DNA from 2 places in the Pantoea sp. Ep11b genome. Region 2 is predicted to be linked to the other one. Evidence: riboswitches for the same ligand, from Rfam matches in the RefSeq annotation. Region 2 holds a riboswitch; the other holds the start of a gene.

Region 1 (5,238 bases), 1.9 Mb from region 2:
TCGCGCGGCTGACCGACTGGTATCAGCAACTCTCTGAACAGGGCGCGCGCGCGACGGTGCATCACTGCCTCAATCGCCGCCAGCAGCGGGTTAACAAAGGGCTGGCGCAGATGCAGCGTGCTGATTAGACTGACACTTTCCCATCGCGCTGGTCCCGGCCAGCCGTAATATGGATATTGCTGCATGTCGATCGCCTATACCATTACAACCAGCGAACCGGTGAATCAGCAGATTTACCGCTATCTGCGCAAAGATATTGTCACCTGCGCAATTGAGCCGGGTTCGCTGCTCTCAGAAAAAGAGGTTTCCGCGCGCTTTAACGTCTCGCGCCAGCCGGTGCGGGAAGCATTTATTAAGCTGGCCGAAGCGGGACTGGTACAGGTATTGCCGCAACGTGGCACCTTCGTGCGGAAAATTTCTGCCAAACGGGTCGCGGATGGCCGCTTTATCCGTGAAGCGGTGGAAATCTCGGTCGTGCGTCGTTCAGCGCAGGAGATTACGGCAGCATCGCTGATGGCACTGGAGCATAATCTGCAGCTGCAGCGCATGGCCGCATCACGTCACGACAGCCAGGCTTTTCTCAGCCTCGACGATGAGTTTCATCGCCTGATCGCGGAAAGCATTGACTGCAGGCTCGCCTGGGAAACGGTGGAGAACATCAAAGCCACCATGGACCGGGTTCGGTTTCTGACGCTGAGTGAAGTCTCGCCGCCGGAAAAGCTGATTGAGCAGCATGAAGAGATCTTTGCCGCGCTGACGTCTCACGATGCGGAGGCGGCCGAAACGGCCATGCGTCTGCACCTGCAGGAGATGATCTTTTCTATCACCCCGATTGCCGAGCGCAACAGCGCCTGGTTTGAAACCCCCTGAGCCAGGCCCTCACCGTCCGCCAGGACGATGAGGGTCTGCATCACTACCACCATTGATGAAAATGGTGAACCGGCCCGATGCCCTTCCCGACCTCCAGTGAATCCGCCTGCAACAGCGCCTGCTGCAGCCAGTTTTTCGCCTCTGCGAGCGTTTCCGCCCAGTCAGCATGGCGCGGACGCAGGGCCGCTAAGGCCGCCGACAGCGTACAACCCGTGCCGTGCGTATGGCGGGTGTTGACGCGCGGCGTGCTGAATCGCTGCTCTGCGTCGGGCGCGATCAGCCAGTCCGGGCTTTCGCCCGCGGCCAGGTGACCGCCCTTCATCAGCACAGCCTGACAGCCCAGCGCCAGCAGTGCCCGCCCCTGCCTGCGCATCTCCGCCTCGTCGGTGGCGATGGCACACTCCAGTAAGGCTGCCGCTTCCGGCAGATTAGGGGTAATCAGCGAGACCTGCGGCAATAACAGCTCACGGACACTGGCTACGGCAGCCGGTGAAAGCAGCGCATCCCCGCTTTTCGCCACCATCACCGTATCCAGCACCACAAAGGGGATGCTCGCCTGCCTGAGCCGGGCGGCCACCTGCTCCACAATAGCCGTTTCCGACAACATGCCAATTTTCGCACTATCAATGCGGACATCACTCAGCACCGAATCGAGCTGAGCGGTCACAAAGTCCGGATCAATACGGCAGACCGACTGAACCCCGCAGGTGTTCTGTGCCACCAGCGCGGTGATCACACTGGTGCCATAGGCACCCAGCGCGGAGAACGTCTTCAGATCGGCCTGAATCCCGGCGCCGCCGCTGGGATCGGTCCCGGCAATCGTCAGGGCATTAATGCGCTTCATGATGCGCCTCCAGCGTCCAGAGTGCATCGACAAACGCCGTGGCAAAACTGCCCGGCGCGGCGGCCTGAGATGCTGCCCTTTCTCCCGCTGACGACATCACCTGACAGGCGGCGGCCACATTTAACAGCCGATCGCCGGGCAGGCTGCTGAACCCTGCCACGACCGCAGAGAGCGCACAGCCGGTTCCCACCACCCGCGTCATCAGGGGCGAGCCGCCGCGAAGCGCAAAGATCCGCGTGCCATCGGTGGCGTAGTCCACTTCACCGCTGACAATGACCAGCGTGCGCCAGCGAATGGCGAGCTGACGGGCGGCATCGAGCGCCGCATCCGCCTGGTGCAGCGTATCCACGCCGCGTCCGCCACTGGCCTGCTTTGCCAGCGCCAGAATCTCTGAAGCGTTGCCGCGGATCACAGCCGGTTCCTGGCTCAATAACTGCTGGCAGAAGTCACTGCGCAGCGTCAGAGCACCGACGGCGACCGGGTCGAGCGTCCAGGGGGTGCCTGCCTCTCGGGCGGCGCTGACGGCGGCCTGCATCGCCTGCTGGCGCTCGCGGGTCAGGGTGCCGACATTGATGAGGAGCGCATCGGCAAAGCGGCTGAACTCAGCGGCTTCGTCAGCATCGATGACCATCGCCGGCGAGGCGTTCAGTGCAAGCAGCACGTTGGCGGTGAAGTTCTGTACCACCTCATTGGTCATACAGTGGACCAGCGGTGAGTGACGGCGAAAAGCGTGCAGACAGGGCGCGAAGTGCGCGGCAGAAAGGTGTTGAGATGGCTGTGACATCATAGCTCCCAACCGGCGAACAAGAAGGCGAATGCGGTCAGGCATCAGACTTCCCTACGCTGGCATTATCCAGATCAGGTAATACGGGTATTTCTCAGCCTTCACAAAGAAGGGCACCCCGAGTCGTTTAACTAAATTCAGTCAGTCAGGATAGTAATGTCAGCAGGCGGTCCTGTAAACGCATACCGCACGATTACGGCATCACTCCCGGACTCCGTTGGCGTCCTCACTCACCGGCAGAAACCGCGCGGGCAGTCTGCGCCGCCCCGCTTCTGCCACATCCGGATTCGCGAAGAAACCCGTAACACTTTACCAGGCGATCCCGTTTATTTCGCGCAGCTTTCACCTGTCGCGTTCCAGATTACCTATACAGGTTAACTGTCTGATCAATCTGGGCATTTATCTTTTTCACACACTACACGCGTTGCCGCACTGGACTTTTTTCACGCAACGCAGAAAAAGAGTGCGCCAGTTTACAGGACAAACACAAAACGGTTAAAGAAAGCACCGACCTGTGCTATTCACAGTGCAGGATAAACCTGCCAGGGAGGCTGACGGAATGGAGAAGACCTTTCATATCGCGCTCTTATTTAATGCGAATAAGGCGTATGACCGCCAGATAATCGAGGGCGTGGGTAAATACCTGCAGCGTTCCCGTACCCTGTGGGATGTTTACATCGCAGACGATTTCCGCAGTAACATTGACAGCATCAATGGCTGGAACGTGGATGGTGTAATTGCTGACTGCGATGTGCTGGCGGTTGAACAGGAACTCAATAAGCTGACCATGCCTGTTGTCGGTATTGGTGGCTCCTACTCCTCCGGAAAGGCTTTTCCGAATCTGCACTATGTGGCTACTGATAACTACAGCCTGGTCGCGACCGCGCTGGAGCATCTGATTAACAAGGGTATGGAACATTTTGCCCTGTACAGCTTCCCTGTATGTCCGGATAAACGCTGGGCAACCGAACGTGAGAACGCATTTGCTGCGATCCTGCAGCAAAAGGACCGGACCGGATTAATTTATCGCGGCCATGATATCACTATCGATAACTGGCAGACGGCGCAGAACCAGTTGGCTGACTGGGTAACGTCTCTGCCAGAGGGCACCGGCATCGTCGCGGTGACAGATTCCCGCGCCAGACATTTACTGCAGATCTGTGAAAATATAGGGATCCCGGTGCCGGAAAAGTTAGCCATTATTGGCATCGACAATGAAGAGTTAACGCAACATCTGTCGGGCATCAGTCTCTCCTCCGTGGTTCATGGCGCAATAAAAATGGGTTCCTGCGCGGCTGAAATTCTTCATAAACTCTTAAAGGGAGAGTCATTGCCGTTGCAGCGCGTGGTGGTTCCCCCGCTGAAACTGGTGGAACGCCGTTCGAGCAATTATCGTTCTATTGTCGATCCCTATGTTATCCGGGCAATGAACTTTATCCGCGATAATGCCTGTAAGGGTATCAAGGCTGAACAGGTCATCAGTTTTACCGGTATTTCACGAACCAGTCTGGAAATCCGTTTTAAAGCGCATCTGGGTGCGACCATTCACACCGTCATTCATAATGAAAAAATCGAACATGCCCGCAACTTACTCATCACCACAGATCTCCCGATGAAAGAGATCTCACTGATTGCGGGTTATCCCTCTGTTCAGTATTTCTATCTGGTCTTCAGGAAAACCTATAATCTGACCCCTAAAGCCTACCGCAGCCGTTATCAGGAGCAGAATCGTGCCAGTTAACTGGCTGAATCTATCCGTCAGCGAAACCGTATTTTCTGGCGGGAAGGCACGTTTAAAATCTACGCCGGCCCGCCAGAGAGAATGCTTCAGAACAGATATTTCAGGCCGATACGCATCCGGTACTCTTTATCGCCGTTTCCTGCCCGGCCCAGATCGGAAATATCACCAAAAGGTTTCCAGTGTGAGTCATACTGGTAGCTGAGATAGAGCGTATGCTGCCACATCTCTTTTTTGTTATTTCCGAAGTGAAAATCGTTCTGCTTCTGCAGATAGACCGGGTTATAGTTAACAAATAACTTATCCGTGACCTGCCAGTTCAGCCATAGATCATATTCGTGCGAGCTGTTTCGTTGCAGACTGTCATCCAGGCAGGGTGTTTTATAGTTGTAGTGATAGTAGCGATACCCGGCCATCACGCCGAACTGAGGGCTGAGTTGATAATTAAACTTCAGGTAGGGATCGATGTGGCTGCCCTTGTGCCCCCAGCTGAAGACCATGTCGGGAATAAACGAAAACCGGTCTGTCAGCGGAATCGCGTAGGTGACCTCTACCTCTGAGTAGTTGTTCTTAAATTCAGTGTAATTACTGCCGTTGTTGATCGTGTTCTGATATGAGAAAGAAACACTGTCATTAATCACGGTTGAAATCTGCAGTCGGGTCTGGAACATTTTACTGCCGGTGGTATAGGCTTCACGAATATCCACGCCTGTGGATGAGAAATCTAACGCAAAGGCAGAAAGTGGCATAGCAGAAATCATTACTGCACTGGCTAACGCCTGTTTTTTCATCATCGCTTTCATCGTCTTTTCCCTTTATGGTAGTAATCCTTTTTATGGTTATAGAATAACCGAAAGCGCATGAATATAATTTTATCATTTTTTACTGGCTAATTATTAAATATAGCAACTGTGACTGTGTGCAAAATATAAAAAACAAGAGAGCCATTACGTTAAAGGTTCAATTAAAAAAACCGCTCCGGAGAGCGGTGAATAGAAAACA
Region 2 (5,238 bases):
ATTGCACACCACTGGCAGCAGACCTCGCCGCTTCACTGGCGTTTCTTTCTGCGCCCGGCGATTCGTTTCCATCACGGCAGAGAGCTGGAGATGGAGGATGTGCTGGCCACGCTGGCGCGCCAGCGCCCTCACCCGCTCTTCTCACACATTGCAGAGATTGCCTCGCCCGCCCCCTGGACGCTCGACATCCACTTAAGCCAGCCCGACGAGGGTCTGCCCTGGTTGCTGGGCAGCGTAAGCGCGATGATCCTGCCACGCGAATGGCCCACCCTGCCCGATTTTGCCCGCCAGCCGGTGGGCACCGGCCCCTACCGGGTGATCCGCAATCAGGCGAGCCAGCTGAAAATTGAAGCCTTTGATGACTACTTTGGTTTTCGCGCCCTGATCGACGATGTCTCTATCTGGGTGCTGCCCGACATCAGCGATGAGCTGGTCTATGCTGGTGTCCGACTGCAGGGCGAGAGTGATGGCAGCGATGAGATCCAGGAGGAGAGCCGTCTGGAGGAGGGGTGCTACTACCTGCTGTTCGACCAGCGTTCCGCGCAGGGCCGCGACGCGGCGGTCCGGCGCTGGGTGAGCTACCTGTTTAACCCCATCGCCCTGCTTAATCACGCAGGTGTCGGGTATCAGCGTTACTGGTTCCCGGCCTATGGCCTGCTGCCGCGCTGGCATCACCGCCGCGACCTGACGCCGGTCGAAAAGCCGCCCGGCCTGACCCACCTGACGCTGACCTGGTACAGCCAGCATGTGGAGCATGAAGGCATCGCCAATGCGCTGCGGCCGCTGCTGGCTCAGCATGGTGTGACGCTGGTGACCCGCGAGATCGACTACGAGAGCTGGTATCAGGGCGAGGCGGAAAGTGACATCTGGCTCGGCAGCGTGAACTTTACCCTGCCGCTGAACTATTCGCTGTTCGCGCAGTTGTATGAGATCCCGCTGCTGCACCACTGCCTGGCGATCGACTGGCAGGGCGATGCGGCACGCTGGCGCGAGAAAACGCTGCCGCTGGCCGAATGGAGCAAACAGTTAGTCGAAGAGGCGGGCCTGCATCCGCTGTTTCACCACTGGCTGCTGCTCGAAGGCCAGCGCAGTATGCGCGGCGTGCGGATGAATACGCTGGGCTGGTTCGATTTTAAATCCGATTGGTTCGCGCCACCGGCGCTGTAACGCTTTCGCCACGCCGCTGAAATGACTAGAATGTGGCGTTCTCAACGGGGTGCCGCCTGCCACCAGCAAGCAGCTGAGAGAGACCCGTCGAACCTGATTCGGTTAATACCGACGTAGGGATTTGAGAGGCCTCCGTGCTCAGATCCTTTGCGACTCATCCCCTATTCTCCTGAAGGAGCGCAAAGTGTTAAACAAAGTTCTGCCGGTCCTGCTGTTACTCTCTGCCCCCGTTCTGGCGGCTAAGCCGGTTCTCACGGTCTACACCTACGACTCCTTCTCTGCCGACTGGGGCCCCGGCCCGGCGGTAAAAAAAGCCTTTGAAGCCCGCTGCAACTGCGAGCTGAAGTTTGTCACGCTGGAAGATGGCGTCTCGCTGCTGAACCGCGTGCGGATGGAAGGCAAAAACAGTAAGGCGGATGTGGTGCTGGGGCTGGACAACAATCTGGTGCAGGCGGCGCAGAAAACCGGCCTGTTCGCCAGAAGTCAGGTCGACACCACAAAATTAACCCTGCCCGGCGGCTGGCATGACACGACCTTCATCCCCTTTGACTATGGCTACTTCGCCTTCGTCTACGACAGTACCCGGCTGAAAAACCCGCCGAAAAGCCTGAAAGAGCTGGTAGACAGCCCGCAGAAATGGCGGGTGATCTACGAAGATCCCCGCACCAGCACCCCCGGCTTAGGTCTGCTGCTCTGGATGCAGAAAGTCTATGGCGATCAGGCACCGCAGGCGTGGCAGAAGCTGGCGCAGAAAACCGTGACGGTGACCAAAGGCTGGAGTGAGGCGTATGGTCTGTTCCTGAAAGGGGAAAGCGATCTGGTACTGAGCTACACCACGTCACCGGCTTATCACATCATCGAAGAGAAGAAAGAGAACTATGCGGCCGCCCCGTTTCCCGAAGGCCACTATCTGCAGGTCGAAGTTGCCGCGCAGTTAGCCAGCAGCAAACAGCCTGAACTGGCGCAGCAGTTTATGACGTTTATGGTCTCCCCCGACTTCCAGCGCACCATCCCGACCGGCAACTGGATGTACCCGGTGACCGCCACGCCGCTGCCCGCCGGTTTTAACGCCCTGACGGTGCCCGCCACCGCGCTGCAGTTCTCGCCGGAAGAGGTCGCCAGTCAGCGTTCCGGCTGGATTAGTCAGTGGCAACGCGCAGTCAGTCGCTGATGCCGCGCTGGCTGCTGCCGGGATCGTTCGCTACGCTGCTGTTAACGCTGGTGGCGTTTCTGGCCTTCGGCGCACTCTGGCGCGCCGCACCGGAAACGGACCTGCGCAGCGTGCTGCAGGATGATTACCTGCGCCATGTCATCGCGTTCTCTTTCGGTCAGGCGCTGCTCTCTGCGCTGCTGTCACTACTGCCCGCGCTGCCACTGGCGCGGGCGCTCTACCGCCGCCGCTTTCCAGGCCGACAGCTGCTGCTGCGCCTGTGTGCTATGACCCTGGTGCTGCCGGTGCTGGTGGCGATATTTGGTCTGCTGACGGTTTACGGGCGTACCGGCTGGCTGGCGCAGCTCTGCCAGTGGGCCGGGCTCGGTTATCACTTCTCCCCCTATGGGCTGTCGGGCATTCTGCTGGCGCACGTTTTCTTTAACCTGCCGCTGGCAACGCGTCTGCTGCTGCAGGCGCTGGAGCAGATCCCGGCAGAGCAGCGTCAGCTGGCGGCTCAGCTCGGCGTGCGCGGCTGGCATCGCTTTTGTCTGCTGGAGTGGCCGTGGCTGCGGCGTCAGCTGCTGCCTGCCGGGGCGCTGATCTTCATGCTCTGCTTTGCCAGCTTTGCCACCGTGCTGTCGCTGGGCGGCGGTCCGCAGGCGACCACCATCGAACTGGCGATCTTCCAGGCGCTGAGTTATGACTACGATCCCGGCCGCGCTGCCCTGCTGGCGATGATCCAGCTCGGCTGCTGCCTCACCCTGGTGCTGCTCAGCCAGCGCTTCAGCAAAGCGATCCCCGCCGGAAGCAGCCAGCTCAGCGGCTGGCGCGATCCGCAGGATTCGCGCGCGGCACAGCTGATCGATGCGCTGCTGATCCTGCTGGCGCTGCTGCTGCTGCTCCCCCCGCTGGCGGCGGTGATCGTCGAGGGGCTGCACGGCGGCGTGCGGGGAGCACTGGCGCAGCCGGCCCTCTGGCAGGCGACATTGACCTCGCTGCGAATCGCCACCGGCGCGGGTCTGCTCTGTGTGGCGCTGACCATGATGCTGCTGTGGAGCAGCCGTGAGCTGCGGCTGCGTCAGCGCCCGGTGGCCGCACAGCTGATCGACACCAGCGGGATGCTGATCCTGGCGATGCCCGGCATCGTCCTCGCCACCGGTTTTTTCCTGCTGTTCAACGCCACGATCGGCCTGCCCGATTCGGCAGAGGGCCTGGTGATCTTTACCAATGCGCTGATCGCCATTCCCTATGCCATGAAAGTGCTGGAAAACCCGATGCGGGATGTGGCGGAGCGTTACGGCAGACTCTGTGATTCGCTGGATATCCGCGGCTGGAACCGGCTGCGGCTGATTGAGCTGCGGGCGCTGAAGCGTCCGCTGGCGCAGGCGCTGGCCTTTGCCTGCGTCCTGTCAGTGGGCGATTTTGGCGTGGTCGCGCTGTTTGGCAGCGCCGACTTCCGCACGCTGCCGTTCTATCTTTATCAGCAGATAGGCGCCTATCGCGGCGCGGATGGCGCAGTCACCGCCCTGCTGCTGCTGCTGCTCTGCCTGTTGCTGTTTACGCTAATGGAAAAATTACCAGGTCGCCATGCTGACTCTCGATAACCTTACCTACCTCTATCAGCATCTGCCGATGCGCTTCAGCCTTACCGCCGCACGCGGCGAGCGCATCGCCATTCTCGGGCCCAGCGGCGCCGGTAAAAGTACCCTGCTGAGCCTGATCGCCGGCTTCCTGCCGGTGAACCAGGGGGCCCTGATCATCGACGGCCAGGATCATACCCACAGCGTCCCGGCCAGACGCCCGGTCTCAATGCTGTTTCAGGAAAATAACCTTTTTCCGCACCTCAGCGTGGAGCAGAACATGGGGCTGGGGCTGCATCCGGGATTAAAGCTTACGGCTTTGCAGCGTCAGGAACTGGTCACGCTGGCCGCGCAGGTGGGGCTGGGCGATCTGCTGACCCGTCTGCCGGGCGAGCTGTCGGGCGGCCAGCGACAGCGCGTCGCGCTGGCCCGCTGTCTGCTGCGGGATCGGCCGGTGCTGCTGCTGGATGAGCCCTTCTCGGCGCTGGATCCGGCATTACGGGGAGAGATGCTGCAGCTGGTGCGTTCGGTGTGCGAGGCGCGCGGGATCACCCTGCTGATGGTGTCGCACAGTCTGGAAGATGCGCAGCAGATTGCGGCGCGCAGCGTAGTGATCGTGGATGGCCGGGTTTACTGGGATGGCGAAACCCGACAGCTGCTGTCGGGCGAGACGCGGGAAGCCGATGTCCTCGGTATCCCGCGTCGTTAAGCGGATCAGGCGATAAAGACCTGCCACAGCAGGTGACGGAAAACCGGCATCATCGGATGAAACTGAATGCCGACAAACGCCGCCACGGCGACGATCAGCCCCAGCGGGCCTGCCCAGCGCAGGCGTTCCGGCGGCAGCCAGGCGGTAGCCCAGTCACGGCTTTTGCCGCTGCGCCACCAGCGCCAGCATAACCAGCCGCCCAGCCAGATCAGCAGCGCAGCCCCCAGCAACAGCCACTTGAAGCTGCCGCCCTGCGCGGCCTTTGGCACATCGATCGCCACGCCCGCCAGAATACCGGGCAGCAGATAGAGCGGCGGCCAGAGGATGCAGCCGATGATGTTCGGTGGCAGGAACTTCCGCACCGGCAGCTCCAGCATCCCGGCCGCCAGCGGGATCAGCGGCCGCGTCGGTCCCACAAAGCGCCCGACCAGAATGGTAAACATGCTGTGCTGATGCAGGGCGTGTTCCGTTTTATCCAGCAGGCCCTTGTACTTTTGCAGATATTTCCAGCGATGCAGCGGCCCCTGGAATTTCCAGCCTATGCCGTAGGAGACCCAGTCACCAATCAGGCAGCCCGCAAAACCCGCGGCCCAGGCCGGATAGAGGCCCAGCTCACCGCTGCCGACCAG

What was found. Region 2 has a riboswitch for thiamine pyrophosphate ahead of thiB (thiamine ABC transporter substrate binding subunit). Riboswitches for the same ligand answer to the same signal wherever they lie in the genome.
Region 1: linked by a shared signal. The riboswitch ahead of thiM (hydroxyethylthiazole kinase) and the one ahead of thiB (thiamine ABC transporter substrate binding subunit) in region 2 are both predicted to bind thiamine pyrophosphate.

Annotation. Positions count from the first base shown of each region.
Region 1 covers NZ_CP160631.1:2,925,733-2,930,970, forward strand. The annotation lists gene AB1748_RS13810 (mannitol dehydrogenase family protein) at 1-128, shown strand, start outside; gene AB1748_RS13815 (GntR family transcriptional regulator) at 184-870, shown strand; gene thiD (bifunctional hydroxymethylpyrimidine kinase/phosphomethylpyrimidine kinase) at 914-1,714, opposite strand; gene thiM (hydroxyethylthiazole kinase) at 1,701-2,498, opposite strand; TPP riboswitch at 2,533-2,629, opposite strand; gene AB1748_RS13830 (DNA-binding transcriptional regulator) at 3,058-4,239, shown strand; gene AB1748_RS13835 (oligogalacturonate-specific porin KdgM family protein) at 4,326-5,039, opposite strand.
Region 2 covers NZ_CP160631.1:1,046,215-1,051,452, reverse strand. The annotation lists gene sgrR (HTH-type transcriptional regulator SgrR) at 1-1,167, shown strand, start outside; TPP riboswitch at 1,203-1,305, shown strand; gene thiB (thiamine ABC transporter substrate binding subunit) at 1,352-2,338, shown strand; gene thiP (thiamine/thiamine pyrophosphate ABC transporter permease ThiP) at 2,314-3,924, shown strand; gene thiQ (thiamine ABC transporter ATP-binding protein ThiQ) at 3,908-4,609, shown strand; gene AB1748_RS04810 (DedA family protein) at 4,615-5,238, opposite strand, start outside.